One region of the Lysinibacillus sp. Bpr_S20 genome, then DNA from elsewhere that is predicted to be linked to it. Evidence: riboswitches for the same ligand, from Rfam matches in the RefSeq annotation. Region 1 holds a riboswitch; each other region holds the start of a gene.

Region 1 (7,789 bases):
ACCACATGGCTATGAAGGTCAAGGACCAGAACACTCTTCAAGCCGTATGGAACGTTACTTACAAATGTCAGCTGAAAATAACTGGTTCGTAGCGAACTGCTCAAACGCAGGTAACTACTACCACTTATTACGTCGTCAAGCAGCATTATTAGGAACTGAAGGTGTTCGTCCACTTGTAGTGGTTTCACCTAAGTACTTACTTCGTCACCCATTAGCTGCAGCGAACGCTGAACAATTGGCAAATGGCTCATTCCAAGAAGTAATTGAGCAACCAGGTCTAGGTTCGAAACCAGAAGCTGTAGAACGTATTGTATTAGGTACAGGTAAAGTAATGATCGACATTGCAGACCGCATTAAAGACGGTGAAGGCTTCGATCACTTACACATTATTCGTGTAGAACAACTTTACCCATTCCCAAAAGAGCAAGTTGCTGATATCATTGCTAAGTATCCTAATGTAAAAGAAATCGTTTGGGTACAAGAAGAACCTAAAAACCAAGGTTCTTGGAATTATGCATTAGAAACATTACACGAACTTTCAGAAGGTAAAAAACTACGTTATGTAGGTCGACCTGCAATGAGTTCGACTTCTGAAGGTGATGCAGATTCTCATAAAGCAGCTCAAGCAGCACTTGTAGAAGAAGCAGTTGCTGAGCCTTTAAAAGTTAAATAATCACATATTAATTAATGAGAGCCGGGCTACTTGCTAAGGCGGTAGCCCTTCTAATGTGCACAATGCACGTTTATTAAAGGAGGAAATGAAAGTGGCTGAAATTAAAGTCCCTGAATTAGCAGAATCGATTACAGAAGGTAGTATCGCACAGTGGGTAAAAAAAGTGGGCGATCGCGTTGAAAAAGGTGAATTCATCGTTGAACTTGAAACAGATAAAGTAAACGCTGAAATCATTTCTGAAGAAGCGGGAGTTTTAACTCAAATTTTAGCTGAAGAAGGCGATACTGTACTAGTAGGTCAAGTAATCGCAGTTGTAGAAGCTGGCGAAGGCGCAGCACCTGCTCCGGCAGCTCCAGTTGAGGCAGCACCAGTTCCAGCAGCACCACAAGCGGCACCTGCACCTGTTGCAGCAGCACCAGTTGTAGAAGAAACTACTGGTGAGCGTGTAATCGCATCTCCAGCAGCTCGTAAACTTGCTCGTGAAAAAGGTATTGACCTTGCTGCTGTATCTCCAGTAGATCCACAAGGCCGCGTTCGTGTACAAGACGTAGCAGCTCATGGTACAGCTCCAGTTGCAGCACCACAAGCAGCTCCAGCAGCACCGAAAGCAGTTGCAGCAGTTGATGAATCACGTGTGACAGTTGAAAAAATGAGCCGTCGCCGTCAAACAATTGCAAAACGCTTACTTGAAGTAAAACAATCTACAGCAATGTTAACAACATTTAACGAAGTAGATATGACAAACGTAATGGCTTTACGTTCTCGTAAAAAAGACCAATTCTTCGAGTCAACTGGCTCAAAACTTGGTTTCATGTCATTCTTCACAAAAGCTGTAGTTGCAGCACTTAAAAAATACCCATATGTTAACGCACAAATCGTGGGTGATGAAATTCACTTAAACAACTTCTTTGATATCGGTGTAGCTGTATCAACAGAAGAAGGTTTAGTAGTACCAGTTGTACGTGATGCTGACCGTAAAAACTTTGCAGAAATTGAAGATTCAATTGCAGACCTAGCGAAAAAAGCACGCGATAAAAAATTAGGTTTAGCAGATCTTTCAGGTGGCTCATTCACAATTACAAATGGTGGGGTATTCGGTTCATTAATGTCTACACCTATCATGAATGGTACACAAGCTGCTATCCTTGGTATGCACACTATCAAAAAACGTCCAGTTGAAGTGAATGGTGAAGTAGAAATTCGCCCAATGATGTACTTAGCACTTTCTTATGACCACCGTATTATCGATGGTAAAGATTCTGTAGGCTTCCTTAAAACTGTTAAAGAATTACTTGAAAACCCAGAAGATTTATTATTAAATTCTTAATTCCTGGGCTTATAAAAACCTTGCGAACATTGTTTCGCAGGGTTTTTTATCTTTTTATGGATCAATTTATAAAGAAGTGATGGATAAAAGAACCGAAGCGACGGAAACAGCACTTAGAACGAAGGAAAGAAGAGTCAAAGTGACGGATAAAACAATCGAAGCGACGGAAAGATTGACCGGAACGACGGAACGGACACAAAGCGACGGAAACAGCAGCAAGAACGACGGAAAAAAGAGTTAAAGCGACGGATAGAACAGCCGAAGCGACGGAAAGATTGGCCGGAACGACGAACAGGCACGAAGCGATGAAAAGAAAAGTCAAAGCGACGGATAAAACAGCCGAAGTGACGGAAAGATTGGCCGGAACGACGGAACTGATACGAAGCGACGGAAACAGCAGTAAGAACGACGGAAAGAAGAGCCAAAGCGATGGATAAAACAGCCGAAGCGACGGAAAGATTGGCCGGAACGAGGAACTGATACGAAGCAACGGAAACAGCACTTAGAACGACGGAAAGAAGAGTCAAAGTGACGGATAAAACAATCGAAGCGACGGAAAGATTGACCGGAACGATGGAACGGACACAAAGCGACAGAAACAGCAGCAAGAACGACGGAAAAAAGAGTTAAAGCGACGGATAGAACAGCCGAAGCGACGGAAAGATTGGCCGGAACGACGAACAGGCACGAAGCGACGGAAAGATTGATCGGAACGACGGAAAGAAAAGTCAAAGCGACGGATAAAACAGCCGAAGTGACGGAAAGATTGGCCGGAACGACTTGAACAGGCACGAAGCGACGACATACGCTTTTATTGAAATCTCATGGCTAAGCGGAGTCATCATTTTCAACATTGTAAGAGTGTATATTTGGCTATAAAATAGATAAAAAACCCTAATATTGTAATTAGTCTGAAAAGTAATAAAATTATCTTGACGAATAAGTTACTTTTATAGTAGTATCTTAATATCAATTAAATAAACAAACCTCACATTTATCCTATTGTGAGGTAGAGGCGCGGTATTTATTAGTTCATTGTTGAGTACAAGCAAGCGAAGACGCAATGAAGAAGGAACTATCGCCGAAGTATAAAAGGAGCTCGTACTTTTATGCTGGGTCTGCAGTGAATAAGTGCAGGACTGTCCTAGTGAATTATTTTCCAGGTTTACTAGGTTGTGCTATCTCGGAATGATGGAATTATAGTGAGGATTTGGGCAACTGTTAAAAAAAGTAAGACCTAAGTTCAGTACTTAGGTCTTTTTTTGTACAGTTGTCTTATTTTTTTATAGAAAAGGGGAATATTTGATGAAAAGAAAATTGTTAGTATTTATGTTGGCCGTAATGACCGCAATTTTGCTCGCAGCTTGTGGTACGAGTGACAAGAAGGATACGACATCATCTAGTAAAGGCACTGCAAGTACTGATACAAAAGAGGGTGGCGTTCAATTCCGTATTGGGATGGAAGCAGGTTATGCTCCGTTTAACTGGACGCAGCAAGATGATGCAAATGGCGCAGTAAAAATTGCCGATAATGCAGAATATGCAGGTGGCTATGATGTACAAATGGCCAAAAAAATAGCGGAGGGCTTAGGAAAAGAATTAGTGATCGTAAAATTAGAATGGGATGGTTTAGTACCAGCTCTACAATCAAATAAAATCGATGCAATCATTGCTGGTATGTCACCTACCGATAAGCGTAAGCAAACAATCGACTTCACAGAAAACTACTATACATCTGATTTTGTCATGGTTATTAAAAAAGGAAGCAAATATGAAAAAGCAACATCCATCCAAGATTTCTCTGGAGCTAAAATCACATCACAATTAAATACTTCTAACTACACAGTTATTGATCAAATCAAAGGTGTAAAAAAACAAACTGCAATGGATAACTTCCCAGCTATGCGTGTAGCTTTAGAAGCTGGAAAAATTGACGGCTATGTAGCAGAACGTCCAGAAGGTATTTCGGCTGCTGCTGCAAATGATAAATTTACGTATGTAAAGTTTGAAAAAGGCTTCAAGACAGATATTTCAAATACATCAATCGCAGTTGGTGTACGCAAAGGTGATGCAGATCTTGAAAAAATCAATGACATCTTAAAAGGTATTTCAGAAGATGAGCGCCAAAAAATTATGGAAGAAGCCATTAACCAACAACCAGCAGCTCAATAACATAAACTTACATGCACGGGCTATTTGCTAGTCCGTGCAATCACAAAATCTCTCAAAATATTTAATAATGTCTTAGCTAAAAGTTTCATAAGATACTGTAACAAACAAGCAACACGACGTGGTTAGGAGGAACATCATGAGTCTTGAATGGATTATTTCTATTGTTGAGAACAACTGGCAAATGTTTTTACGAGGTACTTATTATACATTACTTATTTCAATTAGTAGTACAATTATTGGTGCACTTATCGGATTTTTCATTGGAATTATGCATACCATCAAAGTTCGTAAAAAGGGTGTAAAATTTTATTGCTTAAAACTCATTAATTTTATACTTACTTGCTATGTCGAATTCTTCCGTGGTACACCAATGATTGTACAAGCAATGGTTGTATTTTTCGGATTAGATATAGCATTTGGTATTGATATGCATTTTATTACAGCAGGTATTTTAGTGGTTTCACTCAATACGGGTGCTTATATGGCAGAAATCGTGCGTGGCGGTATTGTTTCCATTGATCAAGGGCAGTACGAGGCTGCATCGGCCATTGGTATGAATCATGTTCAAATCATGCTACATGTTGTTTTACCACAAGTTGCCCGAAATATATTGCCGGCAACAGGTAACCAATTAATTATGAACATTAAAGATACAGCCGTTTTAAACGTTATTGGAGTTACAGAATTATTTTTCCAAACAAAGTCAATTGCAGGGAATAACTTTCGTTATTTTGAATCCTTCTTTATAGCTTGTGTTCTTTATTTCATCATGACATTCACAGCATCAAGAATTTTACTGTATATTGAAAAACGACTGGATGGACCAGATGCCTATCAAAAAGAACAGAGAGAAGCAATATAGGGGGACGAGTAAATGACAGTTATTAAAATAGAGCACTTAAGTAAATCATTTGGTCGTAACGAAGTGTTAAAGGATGTAAATTTTCAAGTAGAAAAAGGCGAGGTTGTGTGCTTGATCGGTTCTTCAGGATCTGGTAAATCAACATTATTACGCTGCATTAATTTACTGGAAACCCCAAGTGGCGGCCAAATTATATATAAAGGTGAAAACATTTTAGATGAAAAGCATAATATCCAGGAATATCGTACACATTTAGGTATGGTATTTCAACAATTTAACTTATTCAACAATCATAATGTGCTTAAAAATTGCACAGTTGGTCAAATGAAAGTTTTAAAGCGTTCGAAGGTTGAAGCAGAGGAAGTTGCTTTAAAATATTTGCAAATTGTAGGTATGGATCAATACGTTAGTGCAAAGCCACGACAACTTTCTGGTGGTCAAAAACAGCGGGTAGCGATTGCGCGAGCATTGTCCATGAGCCCGGAAGTCATGCTGTTTGATGAACCGACGTCAGCCCTTGATCCAGAAATGGTAGGTGAAGTGTTGAAAGTAATGCGTCAGCTAGCTGATGCCGGGAATACAATGTTAATTGTTACACATGAAATGGAATTTGCTAAAGAAGTAGCAGATCGTGTCGTCTTTATGGATAAAGGTGTTATTGTAGAGGAAGGGTCACCTGCACAGGTTTTAATCAACCCTCAACATGAACGGACAAAAGAATTTTTAAAACGAACATTAAAATAACTTGCAACTAGCAATCAAAAAAAGTGAGTCCAAATTAATGGGCTCACTTATTTTCTAGAATTCCATTCTGCGTATAAAATAAAGCAAATTGCAAAGGCAACGGCCAGTATAAAAAACCATTGCGGTACACCACCAAAGCTCATATATTAACACCTCTAGTAATTTTTTATGAAGGATATGGGTATAAAACGGATAGTTCTGGAGAAAATATGGTCTTCTATGGTTTTTTTCTCCACAAGCGTACAAAAATATTATAAAATAAGTTGTAGACATTACATAGTGCTAGTAAAGAGAGGTAGAGAGATTATGTTACATTTAAAATGGAAAGATGCACCGACAGTACGCACAGTTACTTGCAAGCATACAAATGCATCAAAATATTTAGTTTCAAACGTATTAACAGTAGGGAAACAATATGATGTAAAAAATGAAACAGAAGAATTCATTTTTATTATCGATAACACTGGTAATATTGGTGGTTACTATAAAGATTATTTCGAATGAAAAAGCTGTCATGAAGATAAACAATACGTCCCGGTGTTGAATAGTACTGGCACAATTAATTCATTCCTTTAGTCGATATGAATAAAAATAAAGGGTGGTTCAGATGATTTCTGAGCCACCCTTAATTGTTGGAAAAACAGAATCATGATCGCTTTGTATTCTTTAATTCAGCTACTTCTTGCAGATGCTGTTTTTCTTGTTCGGTAGCTGTATGAAGAGCAAAGACGTCTTTAATTGCTGTTTTAAGCTCATGCTGTGTTTCTCTAAATTTTGATACTTGTTGTTCAAAGGAAGGGCTTGTGAAACGATCGTTTGTACGAGATAATCGTTCTTCAAGTTGCGCGTAGTGATGATCCATGTGCATAGATAACATCATAGCTAATTGATTTTTCCAAAGTGGAATAAGGGTGACGATAGAAAATTCAATTTTTTCAGCTAGTGTTTGGTTGGACTGCTGAATCATGCGTATTTGTGGCGCGGTTTGTAAGGCAACCTGTTGCGATACTTGTAAGTCATAAATACGTTGATCTAGACGTTCAATTTGAGCGGCAAAGTCATTAAGCTGTTGGATAGCTAGTGGCTGTTTGTTTGCCTGTACATGCATCACTTTTTCAGGAAGCTCCACCTCAATAGCTTGTTGCTTCTTCATTTGACCTGCTGCAATGGCAGTCGCTAACTCTTCAAAAAATCCTCTATTATGTCCATAAAGTCCTTCTAGCATTTCTATATCTTTTATCATTTGCAGCTGGGCACGTTCAAGCTGAACACCAATTCGCTCTACTTGGATACTAATACGTTCAAACTCCGTTAATGTTTGCTTCACAGTAGGTTCAATTTTTCCAAACATTTTTTTTAAAAAGGACTGTTTTTTTGGCTCTAATGCGTTAGGATCTACACGATCTAACGTTTGCATTAAAGAGTCTAGCATTTGACCGATTTTTGAGACGTCTTTCTGTTTTACTTGTGCAAGCATTCGATCGGCAAATTGAGATACTGATCGTTGTGAATCTTGCCCTAAAGACAGGATTGACTCGAAGTTTGTCAGGTCGAGCTGACTGGCAAATAGAAGTGCACGACTTTGTGCAAGAGGCGATAGCGTTTCATACGTCGCCATCGCCTCATTATTTGTAGTTGTTTCTAAATAAGATTGCACAAGGGGGGAAACACCTTGTAGTGTATTTAATTGAAATGCGTGTTCATTTGCTGTCACTTATCATCGCCTCGCCATTCCAATCGTTTTTTTCGTCTACTATTGGAGCGATTCGCAAATTCGATTTCCATTTGAAGATGGTCGATATCGTTGGAAAGCGCATCCTTTAAATCAACCTGAATCGTATCATTTAAATCAGTAAGTGTTTCTCGTGTCTGTGATAATGTAATTTGAATTTCCTTATCCTTCACAGGCTGCCTCGATAACATCGTATATTTATCTGTTAATTCTACAGCAGAAGGGAGGTGTGCATAAAAAAACTGTTCTACATTATAAAATTTTTGCGGATCTGTTTTA
Region 2 (7,789 bases), on a different contig from region 1:
GTATCGAATTATTTTCATTTCTTTTTTACGGAAGAAGTAATACACAATCACTGACAAATTGACAAACATAAATCCTGTCAGGCCTCCAAAGTTCATTAATTCTGCTACAAAATTTATTGATAAAAACAGCGCTCCTAAAACACTAATCACACACAACAATAAAATATTGTATACTGGTGTTTGATATTTTGGATGTAAATGTGTGAAATACTTTTTCGAAAGTACCTCATCACGCCCCATACTAAACATTAAACGAGATGCACTGGCTTGTCCTGTTAAACCAGCTGTCACTGTCGATACAATAATCGCAACCGTATAAAGAGTTGCAAGAATTGCACCACCTGCTTTTTCCGCTACATCAAATAAAGCCGTATCAGCTGAACTAAAGTTTGTAACATCAGGCCATACGAGCTGAGCTACGTAAGCTTGCACAATAAAAATAAGTCCTCCGATTAAACAAGCTAAAATAGCTGCCTTCCAAATATCCTCTTTTGGATTAACTGCCTCTTCTGAAAGTGTTGTAATCGAATCGAACCCTAAAAATGAGAAGCAGGCCATTGCTGCACCAGAAATAATTGCAGACATAACGAATTTTTCATCGTTGAAAAACGGCACAACAGTAAAGAGCGACGTATCACTTTCCCCACCGACAATTGCCTTTACACATAAAATCACAAAAATAACGACTACAATTCCCATAAACATAACGAGGATTTGATTTGTTTTTGCTGCGATGCCAATACCTAGAATATTGACAGTAGTTATAATACCTGCAATTAATAACACCCATACCCAATACGGAACAGATGGCATTAATGCATTCGCATAGGAAGCACCTACCATGAATACAATGAGTGGCACTAAGACATAATCCATAAACATTGCCCAACCTGCAAAAAAACCTAAATGCGGATTGATGGCACGTTGGGTATATGTATATGTTGACCCCCCATTTGGAAAAACAGCAGCCATTCGACCGTAACTATATGCAGAAAACATCATTGCAACCATCGCAATCAAGTAGGCTAATGGCAACATCCCACCTGTAGACTCTGCTGCAAAGCCATAAATATAAGCTGGCGCAATCGGTGTCATAAAAGCAATACCATAAATGACTAAATCTTTTAATGTTAAAACACGCTTTAACTGTGGTGTATGATCATTTGGTGTTTGACTCATAGACCATTTCCTCTCACACTTTCGTAGGTTCGCGTTTTGATAGTTCTTCCGTTACTAACTCAATTACTTCATCTGTACTCATCACTTGGCAATAAATTTGATTCATAATCATAATTTCAGCATCATGAAGCTGTTGCGTTGCAGCTGTACATGCATCTTCAACTAAAATAACTTCAAAGCCTGCGTCAGCTAAGCTTCGAACTGTTGAAGCAACACATTGATCTGTGACAACACCTGTACAAACTACTGTTTCAATGCCCATATTACGCAGTAAAAATTCATAATTCGTACCACTTAATACGCTATCTGTCGTTTTATTTACAACAATTTCGTCATCAAGAGGCTTTAATTCATCCACCATCTCCGCTCCTGGGTCACCGATTGGCAATAAAATATTGTTCCATCCTGGCCGGCGTTGTACAGGAGAACGATCTCGTCCATCTTTATGATGGCAAGCAATGCGACCAAATGTTACTTCTAATTTATTAGTACGGAAAAAATCTAAAAGCTTTTTATTGTTCGGGATCGTTAAATTGTCGATACGATCAAAAAAGTATTCCCACTGATCAAACATGCCCTTTTCTCTTGCAATCTGCGCGTCTAATCCGTCTCGGCTAATAAACTGATGTTGCATGTCTACTATTAGTAATGCTGTTTTATCTGGGTTCACGTTTATTTTTTGACCGTCAGTCGGTAAAAATTCATAATATAATGTTGATGTATTCTCCATAATATCCCCTCCAAAATACCTCAAATTCCAAAATGTAAAGACAAATAAAAAACAGACTCTTCGTGCAAAAAGAATCTGTCTAACACAAAAATGACCTACTCATTTCTAGAAACTAAAATGAATCGACCATTTAAACTTCCCACCGTTTGTCTAAACAGAGATAGCACAACTTCATAAACACGTATGTTTACGAAGACAGTCCTGCAACTATTCGCTACAGACCCAGTATATGATGGCGAGAACTCATCACATACTTCGGCGACACTTCCTTCTATCTAACTTCCTCATCTTCTCGGACTCCATTAGGTACTGTTAATTGCCGCGCCTCTACCTCACTATCAGAAAAGTGAGGCTTATTTAAATATTTGAAATAATTATATTATTCCATTTTTTATATGTCAACTTTATAATCTACTATATTTTATAAGACTTACTGCACACAACCACAAAAAAATGACCATCAAACACTTTAAACAATAACTATTTACAATAATGAAGAGAGAGGTATACCCCCATGCAATTTTTTTAAAATTTTGTCCTATAGAAAAAATCATCTAACACATAGTAAAAAACTTCTCAGAAAAACAAGCTTCTAATTAAGTAGTCTATTAATACACAAAAAATGCCTTACTTATATTACCAGCTATAAGTAAGGCACCTCTAAAATTATATTCAGTTTTATTCATATATTAAACAGTAATAAAAGGTCTCAGCAGCCGCACAACCACCTTCTGTTCATTCTTAATCCTCAGATTCTACTCGATTATTTAAGTAATCTCGTATTATCCATTTTAAGAGCAAACTAATTAAGATAAGATACCCAACCAACTTCGGATACGTAATGGAAATCATAGAATTTTGTATTAATAACGTGCCTAAAAGTAAAACGAGAATGGTAAACCAATATATGAGATTTCCTGCAAATAAGGCATTATCTCGCGTACGTTGGTCATGCTGAAGATTGATTTTATTCCATTTCCCTTTTCTATGAACGTCAAGACCAAATGTAATCAGGTGAATTGTTGCTAAAATAGCAATGATCAATGTTAACTTAGAATGTGAAATGAAGAAATAGCTAATAAACAAATACAATGGAATCCCTATACGCAAAATAAAGTTTGTTCGATACGATACATTCATTTTATTCTTCTCCTTCAATCCAAAATAATTTTTCAAGTGGGCATTCTAAAACAGTTGCTAATTTAATAGCAGTACCAATAGATGGTTCATATCGTTGTTTTTCAATCGCTATAATCGTTTGTCTTGTAACAGAGATACCTTCAGCTAATTGGTCCTGTGTTAAGCCTTTTTCTTTCCTAAATTCTTTGACTGAATTTCGCACCCCATGCTTCATGAATTACATCCTTCCTAAAATGTAATGTATACATTACATAATATAATATTAAAAAATCTAAAATGTAATGTCAACATTACATTTTGAGTTTCCTCAATATTGTGCAGCAATCGGTCCATATTATTGAATAACATTTTTTTGGAAGGCTACCAAACAACGCTCTTGGAATATTAATTCTCCTATTGAGCAATCCAAAAGAGTATAATAGTATTTGTTAGAAAATTCAAACTTTTGATAAATAGGATGTGTTAAAGATGTGGGAACAAAAATTAATTGAAACACCAAGAGGAACTTTCGAATATTTTGTAAAGGGAAGCGGCGAGCCACTTGCCATTACACATTTTTACATGGCTTTTAATGAAAAAGGCAATTGGTTTGCTAATCCGTTCACAGAGTATTACCAAGTCTTTTTAATATTGGTTTGCTAATCCGTTCACAGAGTATTACCAAGTCTTTTTAATTAATGTCCGGGGAGCAGGTAATTCAGCTGTAGTTGAAGCAGATGAGCAAATGAATTTAGAAGAAATTATTTTAGATTTAGAAGCAATTCGTGAAGCTTTACATATTCCTAAATGGGCTTTTGCAGGTCATTCAACAGGTGGCATGCTCGCCTTGCAATATGCTGTATTAAAACAACAATCTCTAACAAAATGTATCTGTGGTTGCAGTGCAGCAAGTAAAGCTTACGCAAGTCATCCAAATAGCATTTACTGTCCTGAAAATAAAAATTTCAGTCGTATTATCGAAATTATGGAAAGTTTAAATAACAGCAAAACGCCTCAGGAAAAACGAAAAGAACTAGATTTTGAATGGGCACTTATGTCATTTACCAGCAAAGAAAAATTAAAACATGCTCTGACAATACCGACTAGTGGACGTACTGTTGGTCGCACACTAGATTACTTTAGAAAAGTTGCAGTAAAGTCATTAGATTTGCGTAAAGAACTACCGACAATTCATATAGATACATATGTATTTGGAGGGAAATATGACGCGCAATGTCCGGTTGAATTTAGTTACGAAATTGTTGACCTTATTCCTACGTCTGAATTAACTATCTTTGAACAATCGAATCACTATCCATTTGTTGAAGAAGAGAAAGTATTTATGGATTTTGTTAAAGAGACTACCAAGACACTCAAGCATATATAATATATAAATTAAACGTTTCCAAATAAAAGTTAGGGAATCCCCTTCATTCAATTGAGTAAGGAATGCTCTATAAACCGAACAGGAACTTATTACATATACAGAAAAGCCTCCAGTTCCTTCAGCTTCCGTGTCGTCATGGACACCCTTGCTCTTGGCTAACCTCTTCGTCTGTCTTCAAGGTTCTGAATATACAAGTCAGGCGCACAAATACAAATATGCGTACAGTGCCGTACTGAACTCATTTTTAACAAGCTACCTAATAAAATAATCGTTTCTAACTTCTAAGGGTCCCTTCAAAATGGATTGGTAGGTGAGGGATAAATGCCTGTAAAATCCGGCTTGTTGAAAATAAAGGCTGTTTTCTCAAAGATTGTTTCTGTAAAACATAAAGACAACTAACCGGATGAAGAAGAGAAATTTCCTGGGAGAAGGATGCATCCATTTAAAGCAGAAAACGGCAGTAACAAAAAAAGAGTTAATCCAACGAAGATAGGAAATTAACTCTTTTTTTACTATAAATCTTGAAGTTCATTAACAGTGACAAATTTATAACCCTTATTTGAAAGTTCCTGTAGTATACCTTCAATTGTTTGGAGCGCTTTGCCCGTTTTATCATACATTGGATGCAGTAAGATAATCGAACCAGGTTCAATATTCTCAGTCACATATTTTACTTTGTCAGAAACCGTTGTGTAAAAAGTATCTGGTTCAAGGTTCCAAGTTATCGTTTCTCTTTTATTTTTATTTAGATAATACGGCAACCCTATCAGCTTTTTCCCATTAGGTGGCCGAACATCAATTTCACCTTCGTAACCTGTATTTCGAATCAATTGATCTGTCTTTTCTATTTCATCTTTGTAATAAGAGGGTGTTTTGAAAATCATCCGATTATGCGAATAGGTATGATTCCCAATTTGATGTCCTTCTTCTGCAATTCTTCTTGCTTCCTCTGGAAATTTTTCTATTTCTGCACCTATAAGAAAAAAGGTAGCTTTAGCATTGTACTCTTCTAATAGCGGCAATATCTGATTTGTGTTATCCGCTGGTCCATCATCAAAGGTTAAAGCAACTACTTTTTGATTCGTCTCTACTTGGTTGGTTAAGCCCCCAAATAACTGATACGTCCTAGAATTCATTAATTTATAAGTGCCTAGTAGTAGAAGGAAAATTAAGAGAATCCCTATCCCAATCAATACCAACTTCTTTTTCATAGCAATCCTCTTTCCATTCAGGAGTTTTAAAACCGTTTACCATTTTATCAAAAAGCGTTAGTCCTTCCAAATCAAAGGCAACAGTAACAGTCAAAAATATTCTGTATTCTTTTCTTCGTCAAAAATCCAATTTAGAAAGCTCTCCCGAATACTGTTCTCCCTACCTACTTTTTGTTGAGCAGTATTAAATAAAATCATTTTGAAATTAAGGCTATTTCAGAATTCCCTTATTAAACTATCCTACCCTGTTAGTGCAAAATGAAAGAAGCAGTGGGATGAAGAAAGCCCCACTGCTTAAGTTTCATATGAATACAAAAGAAAAATTTAATATTTAAAGTGAAGAACATACCCCTGTAGTTCATCGGCCAGATCAAGTAGACCTTTGGCTGCAGAAGCCATGTCCTGCATGGAGGATAATGTTTGTTCAGTTGAAGCCGCAACTTCCTCAGATGCAGCAGCATTTAACTTCGCGTGATCCGATAGCTCAATCGCAGTGGCAGACACTTCTTCAACCACTGCAGACATTTCTTGAGCAGAGGCAGAAATCCCCTCCATTTTTGGTGCCATATTTCGAAGACTTTCTATAATACTCTTAAATTTTTTACTCGTATCCTCGGTTAATTGTAAACCATTTTGAACATCTACTGATGCTTTCGTCATTGTTTCTACAGATTTAGCGGTATCTTGCTGAATACCTGTTATGAGCGTGGAGATTTGTATAGCTGATTGCTGAGATTGCTCTGCTAATTTTCGAACCTCATCGGCCACTACTGCAAAGCCTTTCCCTTGTTCTCCTGCACGCGCTGCCTCAATCGCGGCATTTAGCGCAAGTAAATTGGTTTGGTCCGAGATCGCACTGATCATCTCTAAAATTGAGCCAATTTCTTTTGTTCGGTCATAGAGTGTTTTGATCATTGTATCTGATTGCGTAACAGATTCATGAATAGAAAGCATTTGGTTCACCGTTTGTTCTACAGATTGACCGCCCGCTTCTGCTAATTGAATAGCATTACTAGATAGGTCTGAAACCTGCATAGAGCTATCAGCAACGTCAACGACTCTTTTAGCGATTTCCTCAATAGAAAGAGCATTTTGGTCAATACTAGTTGTTTGTTTTTCCGTACTAATAGCTACCTGCTGCATAGCTTCTGTAACCTGCTCGGAAGCCTCAATATTTTGCTCTGCATTACCAGATAAATCTTGTGCGGATTTTTGAACATGCACAGCACTTTGATCGACATTTCGGATTAATTTCTTTAAGTTCACCTTCATAGAAATAAAGGCTTCCCCAAGCTGTCCAATTTCATCCTTAGAGTGAACTTCAATAAACTCGGTAAAATCTCCGTCACTAATTTTTAATGCGCTATTTTGCAGCAATTTAAGCGGACCGACAATAGATTTAATCATGAAGATTATAAAAATAATACCCAAAATAATGGAAACAACGATGATGATTAAGGCGATATGAAACGTGGATGTGGCAGTTTTTGTCGCCTCTGCAGTAAATACTGTTCCAATGACCTTCCATCCTGTAAGTTCATTTGTGACAAATTGTAAATGGCGGTCACTCTCTTTAATGGTACCTTCACTTTGTTCAAAAATTTTAGGAATATAATCTTCTGTTGCTTCAGTGCCGCTTTCTTTATCCCGCTGAGAAACATATAGCTTTTCATCATCTATGATGGAGGCAAAACCAGTTTCTCCAATCCGTGCCTCTTGTGTAATAGCACTTAGAGCAGATATATTTAAATCAACGGCAATGACCCCAGATTCATCCGGAAGAAGCTGCATGATTGTGACAACCAAGTGATTTGAGACTATTGATATATATGGAGTAGTAATAGATGCATGCCCTTTATTTTCAATAGCCTCTTTATACCAAGGGCGAATACGAGGGTCAAAATCACTGGGATATTCTTGAGCAGGTTCATCTATTAATCTTCCGTCAGCTGTACCTATGTAAAGCAGTTCCACCTCTGGATGCGTATTGATATATTCCTGGAATAGATTTTTCAATTCTTTGCTGTCTTCTAGTAACGAAGACTGATATATCTTTGTTGCAAGGTATTCGATATCATATATTTTAGGAACAAACATATTTGTAATATCGTTATTAAGTATACGGATACTTTCTGTAGAACTAGCGTATTGCTCATTCAAAAT
Region 3 (7,789 bases), on a different contig from region 1:
GTTTTTCATATTCCTTATTAAAGTAACATTCTAGTACATGACGCGTCGTTTTTTCTCGAAAAATCTATCTTTACTTTATCAGTGTCAAATTTCAAGAAAATTCTAAGAAAGAAGGATTTCAATGTTAAACACTTCATCTCCTACAATCTCAGCATTTGGCTATGAGATAATTCGCGATTATATTTTATCTTCCATTCTTGGTAAGCATGAAGGAGATGTCCTTTATTGGGCAGGAAAAGACCTTGCTCGGAAGTTCCCTTGTAAAAATCAAGAAGAGCTTATCGCATTTTTCGCAGATGCCTGTTGGGGTAATTTAGAGCTCATCAAAGAATCGAAGGATGGACGTATATTCCAGCTAACAAATGATCCAGACCTGTTACAAATCGGTCTTCGTAGTTTTAGACTTGAAGCAGGATTTATAGCTGAACAAATCCAGCAAGCAAAAGGTTATTTAACAGAATGCTATGATGAAAAACGTGAAAAGCACCAAAACGTTATGTTTACAGTAAAATGGGACGTCAAAGAACGAATCATGAACACCGTTCCCGCAGAATAAAACAAAAAGGATTGTCATTCCAAATCGTGGATGACAATCCTTTTTTCTATTCATAGTTGTGCATGTCTTTCTTTTAAAAGCACATCTATTAACGAAATAAATGCTTCTAAAATATTTAACGAGTGTTGAATCATTTCCTCTAAGTTAATGATTGATAGTTCATTCACTAATTTTTGTGCGGCCATGTGTACTAATTCATGAGGTTGCTCTATATGCCGATATTCCGGTAAATGTTGAAATTCCTCAAAATGACCATAATACCATTTCCCAAATAGACACTGATGATGCGTTTTTATTGTTTCTTTATGACCAGCCTTTTGAATAGCATTACGTAAAAAGCTAGCATGATCCATTAACCTTGCTGCCAATTGGCTAACTACCGTTTGCTCTGAAGGCTTTCGGATTGTTGGTGCAATAGCTCTTAACATTTCAGATACTTGATTTTGTATGATTTCTGAGAAATCACTAGTATGTAATAATTCCGTCGTTGTTTCCGCTAATCGGCCTACAGCAATTACATTTTCTTCTGATGCGGCTGTTATTTGATGGATGCCATCTGCAGCTTCCTCAATATTTTGACTTGTGACAGTCAAGTTAGCAATATTGTCCTTCATAATACTTAAAAAGTCAGTTAAATAATGTTCGACTTGTTTGATATTGGTTATTGTATTATGTAGTTTCTTATCAATGACTGACCTAATCTTCGTCATTTCATGCAATGAACCTTTCGAGCTGCTTGCTAACTTTCCTACCTCCATCGCGACAACATTAAAGCCCTTACCATGTTCACCAGCACGTGCGGCTTCAATAGATGCATTTAACGATAGAAGTTGTGTTTGATCAGCAATCCCAGTTACACTTTTACCGATATCATCCATTTTGGTCATTTCATCATACAACTGCTCTGTTGAATGAGTTCCTTTAGTCAGCAACTCCTGAACCATTTCACCTTTAGTAATGGACGATTCCATTTCTTCTACAAGTAATAACGAATGCTGTTTTATTTCTTGAATGTTTGCATTTACATTTTGCTCAGACGAAAGCATCTCTTCTGTATTTGACGACATTTCTTCACTCATTGCTGAAATTTCCCCTACACTCATTGAAACATTCTGAACCTTTAAAGCCGTTTGAAAATTAATTAACTCCATATGTGCTAGAACAAAGTCTAAAATCGCATTTTTCACATCAATACTTTCCTGTTCAAGTTCCAATTCTAGAATTCGCTTTTTTAATATTTGTATTTCTAAATCATTGTTTGTTTCAACGCTTTCATCCACTGACTTTTGAAATAAACCGAATAATACCATACAAACTCCCACCTTCCCCTTGGTAAAACATGTCACATTTTATTATATAACAATAGAATTGCATAAAATAGTAAATTTGATGTGAACAAAAAAAGAATGTGCCATTTACTGACACACCCTCTTCAATATTATGTAAAACGCCATAGTGGTGGGGCTTTCGGTACATAAAACATTGGTTGAAATTCGCTACAAAAGCATCTCCTGAAAGAGGTTAAATTCATCATGTAATGCATTTGCTGCACGAATCATGTCGTCCTGGGGTACAACTACAGACACTTTTATTTCCGATGTACTTACCATTTTTACAGGGATATTTTCTCGACGTAGACGATCAAACATGCGCGCAGCCACCCCTGGATTAGATGCCATCCCCGAACCAATAATAGAGACTTTTGCCAAACCGATTTCAAAATCAGCAAAACTGAACCCTAGCGATAATTTGCTATCTTCTAGGACACGTAAAGCTTCTGCAAACTCCTCTTTCAAAATCGTAAATGATACAGTCGGCTTTAAGCCATCAATTATTGCTTGTACGATTATATCAACATTTATGTGATTTTCAGCAAGTTTTGTGAACATATCTGCTAACGAAGCATTGGAATAAGCATCATAACCAACCGTTAAGCGAATAACGTCTGACTCATAGGCAACACCACGTACCATTAAATTTTTCTCCATTTCAACTTCCTCCTTCAATAAAGTACCTACTGTATCTCTCTCGCTCGCCCGAATGATAACTGGGATTTGAAACTTCTTTGCTAACTCTACAGCTCGTGGGTGCATAATTTGTGACCCTAAGTTTGAAAGCTCCAGCATCTCATCATAGGAAATTTCTTTTAACTTTTGCGCCCCAGCGACATGACTTGGATCAGCAGTATAGACTCCGTCCACATTCGTGTAAATATCTACGCGCTCTGCCTTCAATTTTGCTGCTATCGCTATAGCCGCCGTTTCCGCTCCACCTTTACCAAGCGTCGTAATATTCCGTAAATTATCGATCCCCTGTTCCCCAGCTACGATGACGATTTGTCCCTGTGCAAAATGCTCTTCTAGTCGACTAACATCAATCTCATCAATACGTGCATGACCATACAGAGCATCGGTTTGAATACCAGCCTGCCAGCCTGTTAATGACACTGCATTATATCCTTCTTCCTGCAAAGCAAGTGCCACTAACGAACTTGCCAATTGAGCGCTTGTTGAAAATAGTGCGTCTAGTTCACGTTTAGAAGCATTGTCCGATAGATTACGGACCATTTTCGCTATTTCTTCAGCCACACTCCTCATTGTTGACGTAACAACGACAACATCGAAACCTTTTTCCTTTTCTGCAATCGCCTTTTTCACAACATTTTGAATGTGCTCTGTTGAAGCGAATGCCGCACCTCCAAATTTCATCACAATTCTCACCATCTGTATCATTCTCCTTTGTCATCCATCATTTCATTGCGTTTAAAGTAGCTAGACCTTTGCGGATCTTCACAAAAATAGCACTGTAAAAGCAAAGCATCATGAGCACTCACATTTCTCAGTTCCTAATACTTCCGTCCCTTATTATCAAGAACAGATTTTAGTATGGATCTTTGGCATTGACGCTACTTCTATAAGCCCAATATAGTGCCTTGATAATAAGGGAAATCTTCCGGCATCATTCCTTAACAGTACGAAAAGTTGTCTCTAGAAAACTAAAAAAAGCAACCCTCACATAACGTGAAAGCTGCTTATAACATGTACAATAAAAGTAACTTGCGCATGTGTGATAGCCCTCCGAAACGGTTTAGAATCGACAGTCTTACATCTCTTAAATGTAAAACCAGCACAGCATCGGAAACAACGATGCTCTACTTCGGCAAGCTCCCCTTTTATACATTTTCAATGGACTTGTCCGTCCTCTAATGCACTACTCTTGAACCTTGCACCTCTATCATCACTAAATAGTGAACGTATTTAATTGAACCTTAGTGGAAAAATTCCCATTTTATATATAGAAGTAACTAAAAAACTAAGGTGTTGTATATAACATTGCTAAATCAATGTTATATACAACCTTAGCATATGTCTAATCCTTTGACAATGTCTCTTATTGAAATTTTTTCCTTCGCGTAATTGACACTATCGCTTTGCTTTATTTCAGTAATTCTTTGTAGCTACAGCTTCATTTTTGCTACAAAGAACTATCTGCTGAATGAAAGTAAGCATAGATATTGTTAGCTAGATTAGTAGGTATCCCTGCTTCTTCTAATGCCTGTATGCTTGCCTCACGTATTTTTTTGACAGAGCCAAAATGCTTGAGCAATTGCTGTTTTCGCTTTGGACCAACGCCCTCTATCTGATCAAGGACAGACTGTATAGCATGCTTTTCGTGTTGCTGTCGTAAGAAGGTGATCGCAAAGCGGTGTACTTCATCCTGAATTCGTTGTAGTAAATAGAATCCATCGCTTGTGCGCTTTAACGCAATTACTTCAGGTGGATCACCAAAAAGGAGCTGTGACGTATTATGCTTGTCATCTTTTGCTAATCCGGCAATTGGAATGACAAGACCGAGCTCATCTTCTAATACTTCACGCGCGACCTCCATTTGCCCCTTCCCACCATCAATTAGTACTAAATCTGGTAAAGGTAGACCTTCCTTTAATACGCGTGTGTAACGACGACGGATAACTTCCTGCATTGCCCCATAATCATCGTGCTTGGCAGCTGTGCGTGTTTTATATTTTCGATACTCCTTCTTAGCAGGTTTTCCATCAATAAATACAACCATTGCAGAAACAGCATCTGTCCCATGCATATGACTGTTATCGAAAGCTTCAATCCGTAAAGGCGCAGAAATACCCATAGCTTCACCGAGCGCCTCACATGCTCCTATTGTCCGTTCTTCCTGACGTTCAATAAGCTGGAACTTCGCTGCTACAGCAATTTCAGCATTTTTTGTTGCTAATTCAACTAGCTCTTTTTTTTGCCCACGTTTTGGTGTCAGTACTTTCACTTCTAATAGTTCCGTTAAAATCTCCGCATCAATAGATTGTGGGATAAAGATTTCTTTAGGCTTAATGTGCTCAAGCTTGTCATAAAATCGTCCAACGAACGTTAAAAACTCCTCTTCTGCCTCTTGATAAATCGGGAAAATCGAGACATCTCGCTCAATGAGCTTTCCTTGACGGACAAAGAAAACTTGAACACACATCCAGCCCTTCTCGACTGCATAGCCAAATACATCGCGGTTAGTTGTATCACTTGATACGATTTTTTGCTTTTGCATGACCGTATCGATATATGCAATTTGATCACGAAATTCCTTTGCACGCTCAAACTCTAAGTTTTCCGCGGCCGCTAGCATTTTTACCTCTAGCTCTTTTTTAACTTCCTCAACCCCACCATTTAAAAATTTTGTCATATCCTCAATCATATCGTTGTAAGTTTCAACATCAATCTCTTTCACACAAGGAGCTAGACATTGCCCCATGTGATAATACAAACAAACCTTTGAAGGAAGTTGTACACATTTTCGTAGAGGATATAAACGATCTAGCAACTTTTTCGTCTCACTTGCTGCATACGCGTTTGGATACGGGCCAAAATATTTTGCCTTATCCTTTTTCACTTTTCGTGTTGTAATAAGTCGTGGGTGTTTTTCATTTGTAATTTTTAAATACGGATACGTTTTATCATCCGTCAGCATAATATTGTACTTCGGATCATGTAGTTTTATTAGATTAAGCTCTAAAATTAAAGCTTCAATATTGGAGGATGTCACAATGTACTCAAAATCTTCAATTTCGCCTACAAGTCTCTGTGTTTTCCCTTCATGCGTACCCGTAAAATAAGAGCGTACTCGATTTTTCAGCACTTTTGCTTTCCCGACATAAATAATTGTTCCTTGTCGATCTTTCATCAAATAGCAGCCAGGCTGATCTGGTAAAATTTCAAGCTTTCGTTTCATTAAATCATTCATCGCCTACCTGCCTCCTTTTTCTTTTATTATATAACGAAAAAAAGCCAAGCACATCATATTGATGGCTTGACTCTTTTTTTCTTACAGAATCAATTATGCCTCGGCATAATTGCGTCCGGAATCGGCTTTATGCTAAACAAAGCACTCCTTTCCGATTCTGTGACATCCGCCGGAGGCTTTAACTTCTTTCAGCGAGTTTTTGGACCCCTGAAAAGTAACTTAAATTCGCATTCATCTCACCATATGTAGAGGTGGGAGACTTCTATTGAAAGAAGTTAAGCATGTTTTGCGATAAATGCTTCTAACGCTTCTTTTGGTTGGAAACCAACAGTTTTGTCTACTAATTCACCATCTTTAAATAATAGTAATGATGGAATAGACATAATTTGGTATTGCGCTGCAGTACCTTGGTTGTTATCTACATCTACTTTTACAATTTTAGCTGCGCTACCAGCAGCATCCATTTCTTCAAGAACTGGTCCAATCATTTTACAAGGTCCGCACCAAGCTGCCCAAAAGTCAACTAGTACTAACCCTTCTTTAATATCGTCTTGGAAAGTTGCATCTGTTGCATGTACAATTGCCATTTGAAATCCTCCTTAAACTTACTATGCTTGTAGTATAGCATGGATAAATTCTGTTGAGCGAACAATCTGCCTAGTATGCAAAATTTATGAAAAATAAGGTCGAAAAAGGCAACAAGTTGTTTTATTATTTAGCTTCATTTTCTTGAGAACGACCTTTATAGACATAAGTTAACGTAATAAAGAGATAAATGGCTAGTGTAATACCTGTTACGATAATAGATGTTGTAAAAATTATCCCAATCAGTATGGCACTTAACGCAATAATAGCTATCCAAGTCGTATAAGGGTACCATTTTACTGCATAGGTACTTGTTTTTTCCGGCTGTTTTTTACGCGATTTCAGATGCGCAATCGCGATAATTAACCAAATAAATAACACGGTATAACCAAGTGAGCCCATTAGGAAATCAAAGGTTTTACTTCCTGCAAATAAAGAAAATATTACGGCCATATATAAAGCTAAAGTACACATTAATATGGCATATACCGGAACTTTTCTTTTCGATAAATGGGCAAAGATTTTAGGAACACGACCGTCCACAGCTTGTGTATACAAAACGCGGGATGAACCGTATAGTCCTGAGTTCATTGATGAAATAATGGCAAGTAAAACAACAGCATTCATAATATGATCAGCGCCAGGAATCCCAACCATTTTAAAAACCATTACAAACGGACTTTCCGGCACCCCATTTACTTCATTCCAAGGAATCAAGCTGACGATAATAAAGAAAGGCACTAAATAAAAAGTCACAATTCGTACTAATGTACTGCGAACAGCTTTTGGCACTACTTTCTCAGGATTTTTCGTTTCAGCTAATGTAATACCAATAATTTCAGTGCCTCCATAAGAGTAAATAACTACAAGCATTGCAGCAATCAACCCCATTGATCCATTCGGGAAGAAACCACCATGCTCCGTTAAATTAGAAAAACCAACAGCTGTATGATTACCAAAAGTAACTAGCAATAAGATTAATCCCGCTATGATGAACACCACAATAACCGTAATTTTAATTAACGCTAGCCAATATTCAGTTTCAGCAAAAACTTTCACTGATAGCAAGTTAATGGCTGTAACTAAAATCGAAACAGATAACGCAAGTATCCAAATTGGATAATCTGGCAACCAATATTGAATAAAAATTGCTGCCACGATAGATTCTGCCGCAATATTTAACACCCACATTTTCCAATAGATCCAATCAAGGAAATACGCTGGGTACTTCCCTAAAATAGCCTCCACTAAATCTCTAAATGTTCTGGCTTCGCTATTACGGACTGCCATTTCTGCTAAACCTTGCATAACAAATAACAAAATAATACCACCAATTAAGTACGCAAAAAGCACTGATGGTCCTGCCATATCAATGGCTGTACTGCT

The links. A riboswitch is a leader RNA that binds a small molecule or an ion and turns the genes downstream of it on or off. The one in region 1 is predicted to bind lysine.
Region 2: another riboswitch for lysine. It lies ahead of MWJ95_RS19650 (cysteine hydrolase family protein); the one in region 1 lies ahead of MWJ95_RS18935 (transporter substrate-binding domain-containing protein).
Region 3: another riboswitch for lysine. It lies ahead of MWJ95_RS11985 (aspartate kinase); the one in region 1 lies ahead of MWJ95_RS18935 (transporter substrate-binding domain-containing protein).

Annotation. Positions count from the first base shown of each region.
Region 1 is NZ_JALNLQ010000009.1:49,958-57,746, forward strand. Features, by position in the region: gene MWJ95_RS18925 (2-oxoglutarate dehydrogenase E1 component) at 1-673, shown strand, start outside; gene odhB (2-oxoglutarate dehydrogenase complex dihydrolipoyllysine-residue succinyltransferase) at 765-2,000, shown strand; lysine riboswitch at 3,003-3,189, shown strand; gene MWJ95_RS18935 (transporter substrate-binding domain-containing protein) at 3,306-4,172, shown strand; gene MWJ95_RS18940 (amino acid ABC transporter permease) at 4,309-5,034, shown strand; gene MWJ95_RS18945 (amino acid ABC transporter ATP-binding protein) at 5,047-5,778, shown strand; gene MWJ95_RS18950 (DUF6501 family protein) at 6,085-6,282, shown strand; gene MWJ95_RS18955 (toxic anion resistance protein) at 6,425-7,492, opposite strand; gene MWJ95_RS18960 (5-bromo-4-chloroindolyl phosphate hydrolysis family protein) at 7,489-7,789, opposite strand, start outside.
Region 2 is NZ_JALNLQ010000010.1:8,535-16,323, forward strand. Features, by position in the region: gene MWJ95_RS19645 (APC family permease) at 1-1,179, opposite strand, end outside; gene MWJ95_RS19650 (cysteine hydrolase family protein) at 1,193-1,909, opposite strand; lysine riboswitch at 2,063-2,247, opposite strand; gene MWJ95_RS19655 (hypothetical protein) at 2,651-3,049, opposite strand; gene MWJ95_RS19660 (helix-turn-helix transcriptional regulator) at 3,051-3,263, opposite strand; partial or broken gene MWJ95_RS19665 (alpha/beta fold hydrolase) at 3,518-4,415, shown strand; gene MWJ95_RS19670 (polysaccharide deacetylase family protein) at 4,928-5,626, opposite strand; gene MWJ95_RS19675 (methyl-accepting chemotaxis protein) at 5,951-7,789, opposite strand, start outside.
Region 3 is NZ_JALNLQ010000004.1:212,172-219,960, reverse strand. Features, by position in the region: gene MWJ95_RS11995 (YslB family protein) at 122-556, shown strand; gene MWJ95_RS11990 (methyl-accepting chemotaxis protein) at 607-1,866, opposite strand; gene MWJ95_RS11985 (aspartate kinase) at 2,053-3,279, opposite strand; lysine riboswitch at 3,619-3,798, opposite strand; gene uvrC (excinuclease ABC subunit UvrC) at 4,031-5,818, opposite strand; gene trxA (thioredoxin) at 6,094-6,405, opposite strand; gene MWJ95_RS11970 (amino acid permease) at 6,530-7,789, opposite strand, start outside.